Regions from separate parts of the Rhizobium sp. 11_C7_N12_5 genome, predicted to be linked through region 2. Evidence: riboswitches for the same ligand, from Rfam matches in the RefSeq annotation. Region 2 holds a riboswitch; the other holds the start of a gene.
The links. A riboswitch is a leader RNA that binds a small molecule or an ion and turns the genes downstream of it on or off. The one in region 2 is predicted to bind thiamine pyrophosphate.

Region 1 (7,395 bases), 360 kb from region 2:
CGCCAAATCCGCTCGATCTTGTGGCGGATGCGATTGCAACGGTGTTCGAGGATATTCAGTACGATCCGCGCAAACGCAGCATGCTGAAGGTTATGATGCATCTCGACATGGCGTTCTGCGATGGAACCACGAACCGCGCGAGTTCCTTCCGGCACGATATGCACGAACACTTCGCGAGAATATTTACCTTGATGGATGCGAACACGAAGCTACCCGCACCCTGGACGCCGGATACGGCTGCCTCCTCACTGACCGCCGTCATCGGCGGGTTGATCACGGAATGGACGCTCGACAGGGGCGATTTCCAGCTCGTCCCTTGCGGACAGATGTTTATCAAGATGGTATTGAAAACCTGGTTCCCGTCGGTCCAGACGCGCGGGATGGCGACATTGGCCCTTTAAATCAAGAAGGATCCGGAGGGAAAGCCGGATCCTTCCTCTTTGATCGGAGGTCAACCGATCAGTGTAAGAAGCCCGACGGATTGGAAACATCAGGCTTCTATTACCTGGCACGAGGCCAGGTAACTTAGGATTAGAAGCTGCGCTCGAAGCGCAGAATACCGGCCCACTGATCCTGGTTCACAGAATCGAAATCGGTATAGGAGACTTCCGGCTCGATAAGCAGGTTCTTGACCGGGTTGAACTTGAGGTTCGTGGTCGCAGCAAAGATCTTCGAGTCGGTGTAGGCGAGCTGGAGGTTCCACTTCAGCTTTTCGTTGATCGGAACGCCAACGCCGCCCCAAACTGCCCAGTCACCCCAGCCGCACTTCGACGGATCGTTAACGGGGCAAGCAGAACGATCAAGGTTAGTGCCGGCATACTTGTTGAGCTTGTCGCCGTCCGTGTTCCAGCCACCCATCAAGAAGGCCGAGAACATACCGAAGTCGGCATCGACGCGAGCCTTGACAGCGCCTTCTTCGACGATGGAGTCATAACCACCGACGACCTTGAAGCCCCATGCGCCAGACTTGAAGCCGGCACCGGCAACAACGTCGGGAGCGTAGTGGTTGGACTTGTCGTCCGTCCACCAGCTGGAGCCGTAGGAAGCGCCCGAGCCGCTGGAGTTGCTGTCTTCGACGGAGACCATAGCCGTGAAGCCGTTGCCTGCATCGTAGTTGTAGGTCAACTGGTTCAGTTCGTACGGGCCGTCATAGATCACGTCGTCGTTGATGACGTCGCCAGCATAACCAATGTAGGAGTTGTACTGCGAGTCGGCCTTACCGACGAGGAAGCCGCCGAGGCTGATGTTGGCAAACAGCAGCTTCGTGGAGGTGGAGTTGCCATCGCTCCAATCCCAACGGATAACCGTATTGGTCTTCAGCGGACCGTATTCGGTGTCGGTCGCGGTGTCGAGGCTGAGCTCGGCACGAGTGTGCCACAGCGTACCGACCTTGCTGTTCGGGTTGTAAGCATCGTACCATTCGCCTTCGGTACGGACACGGCCGCCGACCTTGAGGCAGGTTTCGGTGCCCGGAATGAAGAAGTAGCCAGCACCGTAGGCGTCGCAGATGCGAACGTATTCGAGCGGCTCCGGTTCAGCGGCAACGATAGCGTCGGCCGCATGAGCGCCGGATACTGCCGCCAGCGCAGCAGCCGAGCCGAGAAGAAGACTTTTCAGGTTCATATTAAACTCCTGGTTGTAATATGCATTTCTAGTTTTCCGCGAGTGCAGAGCTGGAATATCACCTCGAAAGCCGGTCGGTCTAAACGCGACCAAGTAGCCCGGCAAATACGCACCTGATGTTGGCTTGAGTCCCCTCTCACCTCCATAATTGATCTCGCGGCAACGGTCATGAAATGCCCCTACCGATCCGGCCGAATACTCGACCGTAAGACAGCTTATGTCCTGCATCCGATTTACAAACGGACAGTATGTTTGTCAATTATGTGAAACCGACCGTAACGTTAGTCTTGGCATCTGTTGCTTAAATGCAACTGCGGGCAGCGGGACAGGCGTGGACCCATTCATTGATGGCGGAAAGGCGCGTTTTTGGGGCCGGCGGAAGTGCCCACGGCCGAGCGCGGCATCGACATCGGTGGCCAATCCGGAAGCCCCGCGACCTAACCCGCCATTTTCGCACGCCCCCGGCAATCATCCCGGCTTCCGTCAACAACGTTCGGAAACTCTCCAGAAACAAAATTCAATAATTCGGTACACACAGAAATGTTGAATCTCCCTAGATTCTTGCGACTCGCGCGCTACCGGAAAGGGCCCAACAGCGAATGACCGAGAATCGGCTGATCTTCATAGCGACACCCTGTTTCGGCGGACTTGTTGCCAAGGATTATATGCAATCCATCTTTTCCCTGATGCAGGTCGGCGCGCAGGCCGGCATACAATTGACGCTTGCACTCCTCGGCAATGATGCGCTGATCACCCGCAGCCGCAACACGCTGGTATCCTCCTTCCTGAACGACACGGCGGCGACGCATATGCTGTTCATCGACGCGGACATCAGTTTCGAGCCCGAGCAGGTAATGCGGCTGCTGAATGCGGACAAGGATGTCGTCGCGGCCATGTACCCCATCAAGGATTACGACTGGGATAGTGCGGCGCGCGCAACCACGCGCACCGGCGAGTCACTCAATGCCGCAGCTCTGCATTATGTCGGCACGCCGCTGGTCGGCCAGAGCAGCGAACGCGATGGTGATTTTGTCAGTGCTATCTATGCGGGCACCGGCATGCTGCTCATCAAACGTGAAGTCATCAAGACGATGACCGCAGCCTATCCCGATCTGCGCTACAGCGCCATCCATGCCTATCCCGGCACCAAACGTTCGCCTGCGACTCAATACGCTCTCTTCGAATGCATGATCGAGGAAGGGACGGGCATTTATTTGAGCGAGGATTTCGCCTTCTGCCATCGCTGGCGGGCGCTTGGCGGCAAGATCTGGCTCGATACCGCCAGCAAGCTTACCCATACCGGCGCTCATCGCTTCGTTGGCAACACGGCGCCCCGCTACTAAGGCGGGTCTATGCCGGAGCGGCCGGAGGAAGATCACAGACAGCGACCGCGATCTTGGCTGCGGGGTTGACAGAGACGGAGGGGAGAGCATAGCCTCCCGATATTCACCAGGGGGGTCCCGACAAGGGGCTGAGATACTGCTGGACAATACGGCTTTGCCTGTTGTGGCGCAGTGACCCGTTGAACCTGATCCAGTTCATACTGGCGTAGGGACGGTGCAAGCGCTCGAAGGCTTCGGATTCACGCGTGGAATCCACAGCCGGCGTCTTTTCATCATTCCGGCTGATTGACTGGGTCTCCAAATGCAACTTGGAGCCTCAAACCATGACCATTGCCGCAAAAAACCTCACCCCAACCGTCACCACCGGCCCGCTGCCGGCATCCCGGAAGATCTACATTCCGGGAGACATCCATTCCGACATCCGCGTGCCGATGCGCGAGATCAGCGTTCATCCGACGGCAGGCGAGCCGCCCGTCGTCGTCTACGATTCCTCCGGCCCCTATACTGTCGAGGGGGCCGAAATCCGCATCGAGCAGGGACTTGCCGGGCTCCGTCGTGACTGGGTGCTCGCTCGTGGCGATGTCGAAGCCTATGAGGGCCGCCATGTGCGCCCTGAGGACAACGGCTTCGTCAGTGCCGATCGGCTGACCCCCGAATTTCCCGGGCGCCGCCAGCCGCTGCGCGCCAGGGACGGCAAGGCTGTCACGCAGCTTGCCTATGCGCGGGCCGGCATCATCACCCCGGAGATGGAATTCATCGCCATTCGCGAAAATCTCGGCCGCAAGGCAAAGGCCGAAGCCTTGGTCCGCGACGGCGAGAGCTTCGGCGCGCATATTCCCGATCATGTAACACCGGAATTCGTCCGGCAGGAAGTCGCCGCCGGACGGGCGATCATTCCCGCCAACATCAATCACCCGGAGGCAGAGCCGATGATCATCGGCCGGAACTTCCTGGTGAAGATCAATGCCAATATCGGCAACTCCGCCGTTACCTCCTCGATGGCGGAAGAGGTCGAGAAGATGGTCTGGGCCGCCCGCTGGGGTGCCGATACCGTCATGGATCTCTCCACCGGCCGCAACATCCACAATATCCGCGAGTGGATCATCCGCAATTCGCCGCTGCCGATCGGCACCGTGCCGCTCTATCAGGCGCTGGAGAAGGTCGAAGGCGTTGCCGAGAACCTGACCTGGGAGGTCTATCGCGACACGTTGATCGAACAGGCCGAACAGGGCGTCGACTATTTCACCATCCATGCCGGCGTGCGGCTTCACTACATCCCGCTGACAGTCAATCGCGTCACCGGCATCGTCTCGCGCGGCGGCTCGATCATGGCCAAATGGTGTCTCCATCATCACCGCGAGAGCTTCCTCTACGAGCATTTCGAGGAGATCTGCGATATCTGCCGCGCCTATGACGTCTCCTTCTCGCTGGGTGACGGCCTTCGCCCCGGCTCGATCGCCGATGCCAACGATGCGGCGCAATTTGCCGAGCTCGAGACGCTCGGTGAGCTGACGAAGATCGCCTGGGCCAAGGATTGCCAGGTGATGATCGAAGGGCCCGGCCATGTGCCGATGCACAAGATCAAGGAAAACATGGACAAGCAGCTCGCGGTCTGCGGCGAGGCGCCCTTCTACACGCTCGGGCCGCTGACGACCGATATCGCGCCGGGTTACGACCACATCACCTCTGGGATAGGCGCTGCCATGATCGGCTGGTTCGGCACGGCGATGCTCTGCTACGTCACGCCGAAAGAGCATCTCGGCCTGCCGGATCGCAACGACGTCAAGACCGGCGTCATCACCTACAAGATCGCCGCTCATGCCGCCGATCTCGCCAAGGGACATCCAGCGGCGCAACTGCGCGACGATGCCCTGTCGCGGGCGCGATTCGAATTCCGCTGGGAAGACCAGTTCAACCTTTCGCTCGATCCCGACACCGCCCGCAGCTTCCACGACGAGACCTTGCCGAAGGAAGCCCACAAGGTGGCGCATTTCTGCTCGATGTGCGGCCCGAAATTCTGCTCCATGCGGATCTCGCACGACATCCGCGCCGAGGCCCAGAAGGAGGGACTGGACGCGATGGCGGCAAAGTATCGCGAAGGCGGCGATCTCTACATGCCGATCGATAAGCCAGCGCATCCGGCCGAATGAGATGCGTATCCTTGTCAAAGGGGCCGGCGTCGCCGGCCTCACGGTCGCGCATGAATTGCGCGTTCGCGGCGCAGAAGTGACGATCTTCGACCCCCGCCCGAACTTCGATCATGCCGCTTCCTGGCTCGCCGGCGGCATGCTGGCGCCATGGTGCGAGCGGGAAAGCGCCGATGAGGCCGTGCTTACGCTCGGCCGCGATGCCGCCGACCGATGGAATGCGATCCTGCCGGGTAACGTCGTGCGCAATGGGACGCTCGTCGTCGCGCCGACGCGCGATCACGGCGAACTAAAGCGATTCGCCAGCCGCACGGCCGGCTATCGCTGGGTGGAGGAGAGCGATATCGCGACACTCGAGCCAGCCCTTGCCGGACGTTTCAGACAGGGGCTGTTCTTTCCTGAGGAAGCCCATCTCGATCCGCGCCGGGCGTTGCATTCGTTGAAAGAAGGATTATTGGCGAAGGGCGTCGCCTTTACCTGTGACGATGTGAACGAGGACGAGTTCTCCGAGATCGTCGATTGCACGGGCGCCGCCCGTATCGGACACGCCCCGGATCTGCGCGGCGTACGCGGCGAAATGCTCTATCTGCGCACGGAAGAAATCGCGCTTGCCCGGCCTATCCGCCTGCTGCATCCACGCTTTCCCGTCTATATCGTTCCTCGCGGCAACGGCCTTTTCATGCTCGGCGCGACCATGATCGAGACCGAATTCGATGGACCGGTCAGCGCACGCTCGCTGATGGAACTGCTGAATGCTGCCTACGCGCTGCATCCTGCCTTTGCGGACGCCGCCGTCATCGAAACCGGCGCCGGTATCCGCCCCGCCTTCCCCGACAATCTTCCGCGCGTGACGCGGGAAGGCAAAGTCGTCGTGATCAATGGTTTCTATCGCCACGGTTTCCTGCTCGCGCCGGCAATGGCGGCGGAGGCTGCCGATCTCGTCCTTTCCGAACAGACAAAGCAAAGGAGTTCCCGATGCGCCTGATCATCAATGGCGAAGCCCAGACGATCGCCGCAGCCACACTTTCGCAACTTCTGGCTGCACTCGACTATGAGGGCGACTGGCTGGCGACCGCCGTCAACGGCGAAGTCGTCCATCGAGAGGACCGCGATGACCATGCATTGAACGACAACGACAGGATCGAGATCCTGACGCCAATGCAGGGAGGCTGAACCATGCTTGATCTTTATGGAACCCCAATAGAGTCACGCCTTCTTCTCGGCACCGCGCGTTATCCCTCGCCCATCGTCCTCGCAGAAGCGGTCAAGCGATCGGGGACAGGGATCCTCACCGTGTCGCTGCGCCGCGAAACGGCCGGCGGGCGCAATGGCGGCGCTTTCTTCGACATGATCCGTGAGCTCGGCACTCGCGTTCTTCCCAATACCGCCGGCTGTCATGGCGCATCCGAGGCCGTGCTGACGGCGAAGATGGCGCGCGAGGTGTTTCAGACCAACTGGATCAAGCTGGAGGTGATCGGCAACCACGACACGCTGCAGCCGGACGTGTTTGCGCTCGTCGAAGCAGCTCGCATTCTCTCCGGCGAAGGTTTCGAGGTCTTTCCCTACACGACGGACGATCTGGTGGTGGCCGAACGGCTGCTCGAAGCTGGATGCAAGGTGCTGATGCCCTGGTGCGCGCCGATCGGAACGGCGGCGGGACCGCTCAATCTTTCCGCCCTTCGCTCGATGCGGGCGCATTTTCCCGATATTCCATTGATCGTGGACGCCGGTATCGGCCGGCCCTCCCACGCTGCCATCGTCATGGAGCTCGGCTTCGATGCCGTGCTGCTGAACACAGCAGTTGCCGGCGCCGGCGATCCCGCTGCCATGGCGGAAGCCTTTGCGAAGGCGATCGATGCCGGCAGGCAAGCATTCGGCGCAGGCATGCTGGAGCCGCGCGACATGGCGGTGCCGTCGACGCCCGTGATCGGAAAGGCGGTTTTCGCATGACGCTCGATCCGTTCTACCTGATCGTCGATAGTGCCGCCTGGATCGAAAGGCTGGTGCCGCTCGGCGTCAAGCTGGTGCAACTGCGCATAAAGGATCGTCCGCCGGCGGAGATACGCGCCGACATCCGGCAGGCAAAGGCCGTCTGCGCGGCACATGGATGCCAATTGATCGTCAACGACTATTGGAAACTCGCCATCGAGGAAGGCTGCGATTTCATCCATCTGGGTCAAGAGGATCTGGCGGCGGCCGATCTTGGCGCGATCCGCGCGGCCGGCTTGAAACTGGGCCTATCGACGCATGACGAGGCGGAGCTGGCGACAGCACTTGCGGCG
Region 2 (7,395 bases):
TTCTGGAGCGCACCGAGGATCTCAGTCGCGCCCGCGACCGTCTGGAAGCGGAAATTGCCGACCATCGTGCAACGGAGGCGAAGCTCCAGGGCGTGCAACAGGATCTCGTGCAGGCCAACCGTCTCGCCATTCTCGGCCAGGTCGCAGCCGGCGTCGCCCATGAGATCAACCAGCCGGTCGCGACGATCCGCGCTTACGCGGAGAATGCACATATCTTCCTCGACAGGCAGCAGACCGCGCCGGTCAAGGACAATCTGTCCGCCATCGCGGCGCTGACGGAGCGCATCGGCGCCATCACCGAAGAGCTCAAGGCATTTGGCCGCAAGGGCAGGACCGCGCCGGAGCCGGTGGACCTCAGAAGCGCGATCGAAGGTGCGGTCATATTGCTGCGAAGCCGGTTCGCCGGCCATCTCGATGCTCTGAAGATCGAGCTGCCGCCGGTGGGGCTCACCGTCGTCGGCACGCGGATCCGGCTGGAGCAAGTCCTGATCAACCTCTTTCAGAATGCCCTGGAAGCCCTCGAGGGCCAGGATCGGGCAAAAGTCGAGGTCTCGGTGCATGAGACATCCGATGATGTCGAAATTGTCGTCTCTGACAACGGCCCTGGCATTCCAGCGGCAATCCTCGACTCGCTGTTTACGCCGTTCAATACCTCGAAGGAAAAGGGTCTGGGCCTCGGCCTCGTCATTTCCAAGGATATCGTCGTCGACTATGGCGGCCACATCGAGGTCGAAAGCAACGCTGACGGCACCCGTTTCACCATCCATTTGCGCAGGGCCACGACATGAACGACAGTTCCCCGGTCTTTCTCATCGACGATGACAAGGATCTGTTGAAAGCGACGAAACAGACGCTTGAGCTCGCGGGCTTTGCCGTTTCCGCTTTCGCAGCAGCAGGCGATGCTCTCGCCGCACTCGATCCCGGCTTCGCCGGGGTCGTCGTTTCCGATATCCGCATGCCGCAGATGGATGGGCAGGAGCTCTTCGCCCGCATCAGGGAGCGCGACGCCGATCTCCCGGTTATTCTGGTGACCGGCCACGGCGACATTCCGATGGCGGTGCAGGCGATCCAGGACGGCGCCTACGATTTCATCGCCAAACCCTTCGCCACGGACCGGCTGGTGCAGAGCGTGCGGCGCGCGGCCGAAAAGCGCCGGCTCGTGCTGGAAAACCGCTCGCTCCGTCTCGCCGCCGAGCAGGCGCAGGGCGATCTGCCGCTGATCGGCCAGACCCCGGCCATCGAGCGCCTGCGCCATACATTGCGGCAGATTGCCGATACGGATGTCGATGTGCTCGTGACAGGCGAAACGGGGAGCGGCAAGGAAGTCGTGGCAAGCCTGCTGCATCGCTGGAGCCGCCGCGCGAAGGGCAACTTCGTCGCGCTCAATTGCGGTGCCTTGCCCGAAACCGTGATCGAGAGCGAACTCTTCGGCCACGAGCCGGGCGCATTCACCGGCGCGCAGAAGAAGCGCGTCGGGCGTATCGAGCACGCAAGCTCGGGAACGCTGTTTCTCGATGAGATCGAGAGCATGCCGCCGGCGATACAGGTGCAGATGCTGCGTGTGCTTGAAATGCGCGAGGTGACCCCGCTCGGCACGAACGAGGTGCGCCCCGTCGACCTACGCGTGGTGGCGGCGGCGAAAGTCGATCTCGGTGATCCCAGCCAGCGCGGTGATTTTCGCGAGGATCTCTATTATCGCCTCAACGTCGTCACCCTCTCCATTCCGCCACTGCGCGAGCGGCGTGACGATATCCCCCTGCTGTTCGGCTATTTCGCGGAGCGTGCCGCCAGCCGCTTCAAACGCGATGCGCCGGCCATTTCCGCCGCCGTGCGCCGCCATTTGCAGCAGCACGATTGGCCGGGAAACGTTCGCGAACTGGCGCATTTCGCGGAACGTTTCGTGCTCGGTCTCGAGACGACGGCAATGCCGAAATCGGGCGACGCGCCTGCCACGGATTCCGGACTATCGCTGCCCACCCGGGTCGAGCGCTATGAGGCGGAACTCATTCGCGAGACGCTGTCGCAAAACAATGGCGACGTCCGCCGCACCATCGAAGCGCTCGGCATCCCCAGAAAGACCTTCTACGACAAGCTGCAGCGGCACGGCATCGTCAGGGGCGAATTCGCCGGCTTTGACGGGGATGACCGGCGGAGCTCATAGGCCGCCTGGCGGATGACAGGCTATGCGCTTGCGACCCGCATCGGCGCAACATCGCGCTTACCCGATTGCCGGGCCGCCATGTCGGCCGTTCGATCGAGAACCGTCATCGCCTCGGCAATCAAGCCGGCAAGCGCTTCGGTACTTTCGCAGGCCGCGACGATCAGCGGCGCACTCAGGCAGATTCTAAGCGCACTTGCCGGCATATCGCCAAAATCGGCACAACGAACGGGTTGACCGAGGCGCACCGCCGCCAACCCGCCCTGTTCGACGGCCAAGCCCTTGTAGACATCAGCGGTTTCCGTTGCCGTCAACAGGCCTTCATGGTGAGGATGGCACAGGTAGAAGGAGAAAATCGAAGGGATCTCATCCCAACGAAGAACTGACGTTTCCCCCCACAGATGGCTCCGATCCAACGGCCGGCTGTCCAGGAGTTCGAAGGCAGGATCGCTCCTGAGCCGGATGGTTACCGCTCCGGCGAAGGCGGAGAGAATCGCAATCACCTTCTCCTCGGGAAGACCGGCAAAGCGTTCGAGCTCGAACAGGGCCGCCTTCCAGCGCAACAATAGACCGAAATTGGCGCGATCCGGCAGCGATTCGCGTGCTGCCCAGCCTTCCGGCCACTCCGCCTTGCCGCAATAGTCGGCAAGTGCCGCCGGCACGGTGCGATGCCTGAAACGCTCCGAGATTGCCGGCGGGCACAATAGCGCGCCGCTGAAAATCGGCCCGGCCAGGAATTTCGAACCCGTCACCGCCACCATGAAATCACGGGCGAGATAGGCACGAATCGTTGCCGCCGACAGCCGGAACTGGCAGGCATCGATCATGATGTCGAGCACGGCGCCGAAACGCTCCTTCAGGCGCAGGACCGTTTCCAGGCTCGGCGCCAGCAAGCTGGTTTTCGACACGTCCGTCACGACAAGCAGGCACCGGAGGCCGGCCGCGCGGGCAAGCTCGATCAGCCCCCGCAGTTCCTCCTCGACCTCCTCGTCCGTGCGCAGGGAGCCGTCCTTGTTGCGGACGGCTACGGTCGTATTCCGCGTCGCCTCGCCGAGCTGCAGCTCCTCGCCCTTGGCGACGGCCCGTTCACTGCTGACACGGTTCATGAAATGCCGTCCGGACGAGGCAGTCATCACGCCGCTGCCCGTTTCGTTGCCCATCAGCGTGATCGTCATCAGCGCGCGGTCATCCTCGCGCGCCAGAAGTGCCGCGGCAAAGAGATGGATGTCAGTGCCCGAAGTCGCCAATATTGCATCGACGCGCGCCTGCCCCGCAGCCTGATTGAGGTCGAGCAGACGCAGCAGATCATGGCGAACCCTGCCAATCTCGCGCTCATAGATCTCCGTGGCCGAAGCACTTTCCATTTCGCGCAGCAGGTCGGCATAGTAGGCGCCGACCGTGGAAAACGCTGCGGCAGAAATGGTCGAGGCCGTTGACGAGCCGAAGGCGAGGTCGCGCGGACGAGGCGACGGGCCATGGCCATACATATTGAGGCCGGTAGCCTCATCGCAATCCAACCGCTCGTCGCCGCCCGAGATCAGACTTCTTAGAAGAGCCTCCTCTCCTTTGCCGGATCGCTGCAACGGCGCGCCTGCGGCCACGTTCCTGTCCAGGGCACGGTCGTCAACGATTTGCGGCATGGAGAAGCATTCCTCTGGCATCCTGTTCGGAACGCTTTGCATGGGTGCATCGCGCTCAAGTCTGCCGACAGAACCCTGCCAGCAGCCGCACATTAGGCCAAACAAGATGGAGCGAGGCTGACTTGCCGGGCATAATCACCCGGCATTCAGGACCGAACAAAACAAAAAACTCGCGGCTTTTGGGCCGCGAGCTCATGACGATCGAAAGTAAATGGAATGTCAGCCGGCGGGCGCGATCTTGTCCTGCGTCTTCGTGTCGAAATCGCTGGCGTCATGGCGCTCGCGCAGCTGTTCGGAAGGATCGCCGGACATGCGGTTGACCATGCGTCCGCGCTTGACGGTCGGTCGTGCGAATATCTGCTCCGCCCAACGCTGGACGTTCTTGTAATCCTGCACCTGCAGGAATTCGGCTGCTCCGTACTGCCAGCCCTTGGCCAGGCCGCCATACCATGGCCAGATTGCCATATCCGCGATCGTGTATTCGCTGCCGGCAATATATTCGCTTTCGGCCAGACGACGGTCGAGCACATCGAGTTCGCGCTTCACTTCCATGGCGAAACGATCGATCGCATATTCGATCTTCGTCGGAGCATAGGCGTAGAAATGGCCGAAACCGCCGCCGAGATAGGGCGCGCTGCCCATCTGCCAAAACAGCCAGGAGAAACATTCGGCTCGAGCCGGCTGTTCGGTCGGCAGGAAGGCGCCGAACTTTTCGGCGAGATAGGTCAGGATCGACGCCGATTCGAAGACGCGGATCGGCTTGGGGCCACTGCGGTCGAGCAAGGCGGGGATCTTCGAATTGGGATTGACCTCCACGAAACCGCTGCCGAACTGGTCGCCCTCGCCGATCTTGATCAGCCAGGCATCATATTCAGCGCCGCTATGACCAAGCGCCAGCAGCTCTTCGAGCATGATGGTGACCTTCACGCCATTCGGCGTTCCGAGCGAATAAAGCTGGAGGGGATGACGACCCACCGGCAATTCCTTTTCGTGGGTCGGCCCCGCGATCGGACGGTTGATATTGGCGAACTGGCCGCCATTCGCCTTGTTCCAGGTCCAGACTTTCGGCGGCGTGTATTCGGCAGAACCGGTCATGGGCATCCTCTCGTTTTCAGTGAATCGAATTGAGCGTGGTCATCGATGTAGCGCGCTACTTCTGTCGCACATAGTAGCGGCTGTTCATTTTTACGAGAGGAGCACGAGCTGCTTTTTGGATGGCCCTGGATAAAACGAAAAAAGCCTGCCGCGGGAGGAGGTGCGGCAGGCTTTCGACAATAAATGAACAGCGCACGGGAGGAGTAGTGGCGCTGTTCGCGCAGACGACCTTGGGAGGAGGAGTAGGGCGCCTGCAAAGCGAAGGGATGCGGGAGGAGGTGCATCGCTTCGATGAAAATCATAATACCTGGCTTTTGCTCACTTCATAGGCATTTATTTGCAAGGCAGTTATGCGCTATGCGAAAAGCGGAAAGCTCGACCGCATAACATTTCGGCATACAAAACAGTGACAGCCGTCATGCGGACAAAACAAAAGCGCCTGCTCGGGAGGAAGCAGGCGCTGGCAACATGCAGATTGCAGATCAGCGTTTCGAGCCGTTAGCCCGCGATGGCTGCACGGGCAACATTGCGGATTTCGCCGCGATCGATACCCAGGTCATGCAGTTCGCGCGTGGACATGCGGCCCAATTCGGCGACCGTCTGACGGTACTTGCGCCAGTTGTTGAAAGAGCGTGCTACGTTCATGATGATCCCCTTTCCTCGGGCATTCGAAGCTGAGCTGCCGTCCTTGGCGCTCCATTCGCTTCGATGAGAAACATATAGTGGAAGCCCCTCGCCTTTTGCAGCGCCAAGGCTTCACTGCACCCATGCATGAAGTGCATGGGTTGATGCAGAACCCGCAAGGCTGTTCCGGCACGGCCCCCAATGTCTTTGCGATTTATTGATGACAGGGCAGCCTTTGTCTGCGAAAACAACGGCATTGAGAGACAGGGGCGTCTGCTATCCGGCAGGCTGAGAAGCACCCTTTGAACCTGAACCAGATCATGCTGGCGGAGGGAGTCGCTCGGGGTTCTGCAACATCCTATGCCGCCCCTCGCGTCTCGCCCGCCCGAAAGGGGCGATATGCAAGACCAAACCACTGCCGGCACTCTGTTCGGCGCCATGCGAGCGAATCCGCCGCTGGTGCAGTGCATCACCAATTTCGTGGCGATGAACATCGCCGCCAACGTGATGCTTGCCGCCGGCGCATCGCCGGCCATGGTCCATGCCGAGGAAGAAGCGGCCGAGTTCGCCGCCATCTCCGCCGCGCTGACGATCAATATCGGCACGCTGTCGGCCGAATGGCTTGTCGGCATGCTGTCGGCCGCACAATCGGCAAGACAGGCCGGCAGGCCCTGGGTGCTCGATCCGGTCGCTCACTATGCGACCGCATTCCGGCGCAGGGCAGTCGCGCAATTGCTGGACCTGCAGCCGACGGTCATTCGCGGCAACGCGTCCGAGATCATCGCGCTCGCCGGAGGCGTCAGTCGCGGCCAGGGCGTCGATAGCCGCGATCCCGTCGAGTTGGCCGAGCAATCGGCCAGGCAACTCGCCGAACGGCATGGATGCGTGGTTGCCGTGACCGGTGTCACCGATTTCGTGACAGATGGCCACAAGGCGCGACGCATAGAAGGCGGATCGCCGCTGATGCCGCAGGTCACGGCCCTCGGCTGCTCGTTGACCTGCCTGGTCGGGGCCTTTGTGGCGACTGCGCCCGATAATCCCTTCGATGCGACGGCGGCGGCCCTTGCCGTTTTTGCCGTTGCCGGGGAACAGGCGGGAACCGTCGCCGATGGGCCTGGCTCCTTTTCCTGGCGCTTCCTCGACGCGCTGGCCGCCCTCGATGCGGAAGCGCTCACCGCCAAAGCGAGGATCATGCTCGCATGAAAAACTTCGACCTTTCGCTTTATCTCGTTCTCGATCCGATACTCTGTGCGGATTTCGGCATGGTCGAGACAGCCCGTGCGGCGGTCGCCGGCGGTGCGACCATCGTGCAACTGCGTGACAAGCATGCTTCAACCGCAGCCATGATCGATACCGGCCTTGCCCTCAAGCGGGCGCTGGCCGGAAGCAAGGCCCGCCTCATCGTCAACGACGATGTCGAGGCCGCCATCGCCATCGGCGCCGATGGCCTGCATATCGGGCAGGAAGATCTGGATGCCGACACCGCCCGCCGTATGATTGGGCCGGAGATGATCCTCGGTCTCTCGGTGGAGACGGAAGCTCTGGCCTCGGCCGTCGATGCCGAGATCGTCGACTATGTTGGCGTCGGCCCCGTCTTTGCCACGCCGACCAAGCCCGACCACAAGCAGCCGATCGGCTTTGACGGCCTTGCCCGCATCATCAGGCTCTGCCCGGTTCCTGTCGTCGCCATCGGCGGTCTCAAGGCCGAACACACAGCCGATGTCCTGTCGGCCGGAGCGGACGGACTGGCCGTCGTCTCGGCAATCTGCGGGAAGGCCGATCCCATAGCCGCCACGGCCCTTATCGCCGAAGCCGTCAAGGAGGCGCGCAGATGATCCGCAACGTCCTCTCCATCGCCGGCTCCGATCCTTCCGGCGG

Region 1: it holds a riboswitch for thiamine pyrophosphate, as region 2 does, so the genes downstream of both, thiC (phosphomethylpyrimidine synthase ThiC) here and thiM (hydroxyethylthiazole kinase) in region 2, are expected to answer to the same signal.

Annotation. Positions count from the first base shown of each region.
Region 1 is NZ_JBPWPY010000002.1:493,424-500,818, reverse strand. It holds gene AB8B29_RS21455 (TetR family transcriptional regulator) at 1-401, shown strand, start outside; gene AB8B29_RS21450 (porin) at 532-1,623, opposite strand; gene AB8B29_RS21445 (hypothetical protein) at 2,223-2,966, shown strand; TPP riboswitch at 3,065-3,196, shown strand; gene thiC (phosphomethylpyrimidine synthase ThiC) at 3,290-5,116, shown strand; gene thiO (glycine oxidase ThiO) at 5,118-6,098, shown strand; gene thiS (sulfur carrier protein ThiS) at 6,089-6,286, shown strand; gene AB8B29_RS21425 (thiazole synthase) at 6,290-7,063, shown strand; gene AB8B29_RS21420 (thiamine phosphate synthase) at 7,060-7,395, shown strand, end outside.
Region 2 is NZ_JBPWPY010000002.1:854,777-862,171, reverse strand. It holds gene AB8B29_RS23030 (sensor histidine kinase) at 1-788, shown strand, start outside; gene AB8B29_RS23025 (sigma-54-dependent transcriptional regulator) at 785-2,161, shown strand; gene AB8B29_RS23020 (hypothetical protein) at 2,182-3,798, opposite strand; gene yghU (glutathione-dependent disulfide-bond oxidoreductase) at 4,018-4,893, opposite strand; gene AB8B29_RS23010 (DUF1127 domain-containing protein) at 5,392-5,538, opposite strand; TPP riboswitch at 5,773-5,869, shown strand; gene thiM (hydroxyethylthiazole kinase) at 5,917-6,720, shown strand; gene thiE (thiamine phosphate synthase) at 6,717-7,352, shown strand; gene thiD (bifunctional hydroxymethylpyrimidine kinase/phosphomethylpyrimidine kinase) at 7,349-7,395, shown strand, end outside.